3 regions of the Neobacillus sp. 204 genome follow, and region 2 is predicted to be linked to each of the others. Evidence: predicted binding sites of a transcription regulator. Region 2 holds the regulator's gene; each other region holds the start of a gene.
What was found. The regulator CtsR, encoded in region 2, represses protease genes until heat stress. The targets are predictions, from matches to a motif close to ATGGTCAATAAAGGTCAAACA.
Positions count from the first base shown of each region.

Region 1: ACJ004_RS01660 (ATP-dependent Clp protease ATP-binding subunit) is a predicted target of CtsR. The motif match lies at 957-977, and genes of this name have one in related genera.
Region 3: clpB (ATP-dependent chaperone ClpB) is a predicted target of CtsR. The motif match lies at 1,188-1,208, and genes of this name have one in related genera.

Region 1 covers NZ_JBJORY010000001.1:324,260-326,589, reverse strand. Annotated here, with positions in the region: gene ACJ004_RS01665 (YkvI family membrane protein) at 1-860, opposite strand, end outside; gene ACJ004_RS01660 (ATP-dependent Clp protease ATP-binding subunit) at 1,052-2,330, shown strand, end outside.
Region 2 covers NZ_JBJORY010000017.1:12-2,341, reverse strand. Annotated here, with positions in the region: gene mcsB (protein-arginine kinase McsB) at 1-565, opposite strand, end outside; gene mcsA (protein-arginine kinase activator protein McsA) at 567-1,115, opposite strand; gene ACJ004_RS25510 (CtsR family transcriptional regulator) at 1,141-1,602, opposite strand.
Region 3 covers NZ_JBJORY010000001.1:159,979-162,308, reverse strand. Annotated here, with positions in the region: gene clpB (ATP-dependent chaperone ClpB) at 1-1,175, opposite strand, end outside; gene ACJ004_RS00815 (YjzC family protein) at 1,337-1,516, opposite strand; gene ACJ004_RS00810 (Crp/Fnr family transcriptional regulator) at 1,787-2,330, shown strand, end outside.

The sequences.
Region 1 (2,330 bases), on a different contig from region 2:
CGGTCCAGTCCAAAGACATTTCCAATCACGGAGGTGAAAATTTCTCCATAAATAACAAGTACAAAGATCCCATATAAGAAAGGTGCTAAATTTCTCATAACAATTGCCATGGGGATATTATATTGTTCCAAATTTGGAAGCATAATTAAGGTAAAATGACTGGCAATTAAAATGATTGTTAGAGCAGCTCCCCCAAGAATACCTCCCCATTTAATCGTCCAATCATCCTTAACTTCTGTTGCAATCGGTACTAAAACTGCTTGGGATAGCCCCAGATTTAATGCCACATATGAAAATGGAGCAATAACACTTTTCCAGCCATCATCAGCATGGGGGATAAATAATAATTGCTTCATGAAGTTGGGCATTTGAACTGAAAAGAGCATTAATATAATGCTGAATGTTATCATTAATGGAACAACAAACGTATTAACAGCATAAAGACCTTTTGTTCCAACTAACATGACTATAAAAGATAAAAAAATGGTTAGGAAAACACCAGCTGTTTTCGGCAGACCTAACTGTTCCTCAAAAACTGCCCCAGCTCCTGAAAGCATGACAGCACTAACTCCAAGAAGCATAAAAAGCATAAATACATTTATGACACGACTTGGCCATTTACCAAACAAGTACTCATTAAACTCTTGATAAGATTTGGCATCTATATGGGCAGCCATTCTCATTAGTTTCGAACCCAATGCTATAAAAAGATAGCCGCTCATTAATATACTTATTAAGCCAAAGAAACCAAACCGTGAAAAAAACTCCACGATTTCTTTTCCCGTGGCGAAGCCAGCTCCTACTACAGTCCCTACATAAACTGCAGCTACTTGAAATGCTTGAGTCCAATCCCTCTTCACATCATCTCCTCCTTATCATCAATATATGATAAAGAGGACAAACAAAGACGAGCTTTTTTCCTTAATTAGAAAGCATTACCATAAACAAATCTCTTGAAAGTCAAAAAAGGTCAGAGTATACTATCGACATAAGGTCAAATATAGTCAAAGTCAAACTATAAATCTAATATATACAAGGAGGATATTTACTTATGCTTTGTCAAAAATGTAATGAAAACAATGCGAACATACAATTAAATGTAATAATTAATGGACAGCGTAAGGAAATCAAACTCTGTCAAGAATGTTATACAAATGAAAAGCAAACTTTAGGAACCGGATTTAATCAAAATATGAACTTTTTTCAAGGATTCCCATTTGAAAACTTATTCATATCTAACGCAGAACCAATTAAAGAAGGCATCAATCAACCTACACAACAAACTGGAAGAAAAAATGGTCAAAGCGGTTTTATAGACCAATTCGGACGAAATTTAACCCAATTAGCGAAAGCTGGTTTGATTGATCCAGTTATCGGTCGCGATGGAGAGGTTAAACGTGTCATCGAAATCCTAAATCGACGTAACAAGAATAATCCTGTCTTAATTGGTGAACCAGGGGTCGGGAAAACGGCGATTGCTGAAGGTCTTGCTCAGAAAATTGCTGAAGGAGATGTCCCAGGCAAGTTACGCAATAAAGAAGTTTATTTGCTAGACGTTGCTTCCCTTGTTGCCAACACAGGAATCCGCGGCCAATTTGAAGAAAGAATGAAACAGCTCATTTCTGAATTACAAGAGCGGAAAAATATTATTCTTTTCATCGATGAAATTCACTTACTTGTTGGTGCTGGTTCGGCTGAAGGGTCTATGGATGCAGGGAATATCTTAAAGCCTGCCCTTGCCCGTGGTGAACTGCAGGTTGTTGGTGCAACTACACTTAAAGAGTATCGACAGATCGAAAAAGATTCCGCCTTAGAACGCCGCTTCCAGCCAGTTCATGTTCTTGAACCAACACTTGAGGCTGCGATTGACATTTTAAAAGGGATACAAAAGAAGTATGAAGATTACCATGATGTGACCTATTCCCAAGAAGCAATTCTTGCTTGTGTTCAATTGTCACATCGCTATATTCAAGACCGTTTCTTACCTGATAAGGCAATAGATTTGTTGGATGAGGCTGGTTCAAAATTAAATCTTACATCAAATTATCAAAGCAATGAACAAATTGAACAGCGCTTAAAAGATATTGGTGCTGAAAAAGAAGAGGCACTGAAAAACGAGAATTATGAAAAGGCTGCTTCTCTTCGCGATGAAGAAGCCAAACTGGAAAAGGCATTAAATATCGTTTCAGCTGTTGATAGACCGATTGTCGATGTATCACATATTCAAGAAATCATCGAAGAAAAAACCGGCATCCCTGTTGGAAAATTACAACAAGATGAACAGCTAAAAATGAAGTCATTAGAAAAAAATCTAAATCAGAAGGTTATTG
Region 2 (2,330 bases):
AAATCAACCCTGGCAAGTGCATCATGACAGAAGCACGGAGACCTGTTCCAACATTAGTAGGGCAGCTGGTTAAATAACCGTGTTTTTCATCAAATGCGTATTGAATATTACTCTCAAGCCAATCATCAATTTCATTTGCAGCGTCTAAGGCTTCAGATAATTGCAAACCAGGAAACAAACATTGAATACGGATATGATCCTCTTCATTAATCATAATACTAACTTCTTCATTTTCGGTTAATAGAACAGCCCCATAGGGTGAGTCCTCTGCAAGATTTGGGCTGATTAAATGTTTTTCCACTAATACCCTTTTTTGCAGGGGCTGAAGTTCATCAATTTTCAGTAACTCCAGTTGGCCAAACTTTTGAATAGAGGACTGATTAATGATTTCCTCCGTTTTTTCAATGATCATTTTTGCTTCTTCATGTGAAAAAAGCGTTGGAAATTTATAAGCATCAAAGTTACGAGCCAAACGAATTCGGGAACTGAGGACAATATCTGAATCAGGTCCTTCCGAACTCATCCAGGAGCTGACAGCTTGATTTAAAAACCGTTCAAGCGACACGTTATTCCCCTCCCTCGTGGCTAGTTGCTAATTTTCTCTCTAAATGACGTATCTCATCACGAATCTCAGCTGCCTTTTCAAATTCTTCATTGGCAATTGACTCTTTTAGAGTACTCTTTAATTCATCAATTTGTTTTCGAAGATGGATGCCTCCACCAATTCTCTTTGGTATTTTCCCATTATGTGTCCAGTTTCCGCTGTGAAGTCTCTTTAACACGGGGTTCAGTTGTTCTTTAAAAGCTTCATAGCAATGAGAACAACCGAAGCGGCCGACTTTTAAAAACTGCGGAAATGTCATCGAGCAAGTGTCGCATTGAAGGATTTCCTCCTGATGAAATGGACTTTGACTAGGCTTTTGAAAGGTAGGGTCTATATTTAATAATCCTGCTAATAAATTATTAAAAGCGAATCCAGATTCCCCATTAAAAATAAACATTTCTCCTTTTTCCTGAGCACACTTTTCACAAAGATGAACTTCCGTTTTTTCACCATTAATGATTTTTGTAAAATGGAGGGCTGCAGGTCTTTGGTTGCATTCCTGGCAAATCATACTTTCACCTCTCAAGCGAAAAAATTTATTTATATTTTAAAGATGTTAACATAGCCTTTAGCATTCTTGCTCTTAATTCATCTCGGTATGGAAGATCAATATAAAGAACGGAACGATCAATAACACTTAACATAATTTTCGCTTCCCGCTGTGAGACAATTTCTTCTTGAACAAGTCTGAAAATGACATCTTCAGCACTTGTTTGACTAATTCTGCTTTGAATAAGTGCAAGCGATTGATCAATTAAATGGGCAAGGTCATGGGATTGGACCTTCATGATCCGTATATATCCACCACCGCCGCGTTTACTTTCAACAATATATCCTCTTTCAATGGTGAAACGGGTATTAATTACATAATTTATTTGTGATGGAACGCATTGGAATTTATCAGCGACTTCACTTCGTTTAATTTCAACAAGGTCTTTTTCACTTAATTCCAATACTTGTTTGAGATATTTTTCAATAATATCAGAGATGTTTCTCATCTTCCCACCCCCATTCTCTGACTTTGACTATATTTGACTAAATTATACTGAATTTTTTATGTAGATGCAACGATTCACTACTAATGATTTTCTCCAAATCTCGCCATTGTGAAACCTAGGAAAAGTTAAAAATGTATTGCTGTGTTGGGGAGTAGTTGATTAAGAACAAAAAAAGACAACGTATTTGGGTTGACTGTGATTTGCCGGCCACCTATATTGTGTAATGAATAGAGGGTCCTAAAGAATTTTTCTTGGTAGCGGTGAATTTTACGGCTGGTTGGCATCGGTGGAGGCCTCTTTACTCTTGTTTGTACATTTAAAACCATCTTTTGTTTCTGTTTAAGGTCTTTGTACCTTGTACGAGCATTATAGATCCTCTTTTGTTACCGCTAAAGGCTTCTTTTCTCATCTTCGGGCATTAAAGAGCCTCTTTTGTTACCGTTCAGGAACTTTTTCCTCTTCTTCGGGCATTAAAGGGCCTCTTTTGTTACCGTTCAGGGACTTTCTCCTCATCTTCGGGCATTAAAGAGCCTCTTTTGTTACCGTTCAGGGACTTTTTCCTCCTCTTCAGGCATTAAAGAGCCTCTTTTGTTACCGTTCAGGAACTTTCTCCTCTTCTTCGGGCACAAATGGCCCCCTCAATAAGATTTTATATGAGCACCTTTATATAATAATCAAAGATCGATCATTATCTATCTAAATACAAAAAGGACAACCTTTTCAGGTTG
Region 3 (2,330 bases), on a different contig from region 2:
TCAGGCAAGAAGCGATCAGTGATATAACGATCCGATAATGTTGCCGCTGCTACCAAGGCGTGATCATGTATTTTAACTCCATGATGAACCTCATACCGTTCTTTTAAGCCTCTTAGAATGGATATCGTGTCTTCAACGTTAGGTTCTTGGACTAGGACCTGCTGAAATCTCCGTTCTAGTGCAGGATCTTTCTCAATATACTTTCGGTGTTCATCCAGAGTAGTTGCTCCAATACAATGAAGTTCGCCTCGTGCAAGCATCGGTTTTAACATATTTCCTGCATCCATAGCACCTTCTGTTTTCCCAGCACCCACAATTGTATGAATTTCATCGATAAATAATAAGATCCTCCCTTCACTCTTTTTAACCTCATTTAATACTGCCTTTAAACGTTCTTCAAACTCACCTCTAAATTTTGCACCCGCAATTAACGCACTCATATCTAATGAAAAAATAGTCTTATCCTTTAAACCTTCTGGAACATCTTTTCTAACTATCCTCTGTGCAAGACCCTCGACAATTGCGGTCTTTCCTACGCCAGGTTCACCGATTAACACCGGATTATTCTTGGTTTTTCTTGATAAAATTCGAATAACATTTCGAATTTCAGAATCACGTCCAATTACAGGATCCATTTTTCCTTCTCTAACCTCAGCAACAAGATCCCGCCCATATTTTTTTAAGGCATCATATCCTGCCTCTGGATTTTGTGATGTCACTCTTTGGTTCCCCCTTATTTCTTTAATTGCTTGTAAAACATGATCTGGTTGTTTCCCAAAAGTTCGTAATATCTTGTGCAAATCGGAGTCATCAGAATATACTGCAGCCAACAAAGTATGCTCGACAGATAAATACTCATCCGAAAATTTTTTCGCAAAATCCTCAGCCTTTACAAGTAATTTTTGAAGCCTCGCCGTTATATATAGTTTTCCTTGTTCCACCCCACTGCCGGTAACCACTGGTTTCTTTGTTAAAAATTCAAGGAGGTCCTTTTTTGTTTTTTCGGAAGACAAACCCGTTCTTTCTAAAATGGCAGATATGAGACTATCTTCTTGCTCCATTAACGATATAAATAAATGAGGTTCATCAATTTCTTGATGATTTTTCTTTACTGCCAATGACTGGGCATCCATCAAACCTTTCTGTAATCGTTCCGTCATCCGGTTCATGTCCATTTTCCTACACCTTCTTTGACCAAATTTGACCTTTGTCTTCATTATAAAACAAACCTGTCTAAAAAGTAAATTTTCTCAGTGTAGAAACCTTCCAGCCTTTCTATTGTTGAGATTAGACAAAAGAAAAAGCCACCCAATGGATGACCTTTTCCATATTAAATTTATGGTTTTCGCTGATATGTCCAAACGCGTTCATCATTAGATGTCTCGGGAAATGCATCCCCTGCTTTTAACCTGATCTTTTTGGGATTATTTACATTACTTCCCGTATCTCCTACTTCAACGTAAACACCATTATTAGGCGCTTTTTTTCCGGATTTAAACTGATGATTTTGTCCCATTCTTTTCCCTCCTTTTCTTCACATTGTTATTATTTCCTTTTGAAGCTCTGTCATTATTGGCATTTCTTACAAATTCATTTATATATCGACATTATTTCCTAAGAAATATGCCAAGCCGGATCGAACTTATGACGATTGTATGAACTTATTGCTCATTTATTGCTAATTATTCTTTGTTAACAATATAATTATAGTATTATCTTGTAAATCCAACCTTGACTGTCAATTTTTTTATATCAAATTTTCGTACCTTTAAAGGTGGTTATGAGTATGCAGTCAGTAAAAGAAATGCCGGTAACACTGTCCCATCTTTTTGATACAGTTCACCATATAAAGAAAGTGGAAAAAGGTACTTTTTTATTCCAGGAAGGATCTCCTGCCGATGAATTGTACATTGTTCAAAGCGGAATTTTGCAAATCAGCAAGATCATTCCTGATGGAAGAGAGCTCACACTACGATTGTGCTCGCGAGGTGATTTTGTTGGCGAATTAAACTTATTCTCCCCTTCTTCTCGATATTTATTAAGTGCGCGGGTTATTGAAAGTGGTGAGGTTGCCGTTATTATGAAAGATACGCTCGAAGAAAAACTATCGCAAAATCTGTCGCTTTCATTTGAATTCATTAAGTGGATGAGCCAACAATATCGAAAAACCCAAACCAAGTTTCGTGATTTGGTTCTCCATGGTAAAAAAGGAGCTCTCTACTCTACGCTTATTCGAATTACTAATAGTTATGGAATTAAAACGAATAAAGGAATTTTGATCGAATTACCACTAACCAATCAAGAGTTAGCAAATTTTTGCGGTACTTCAC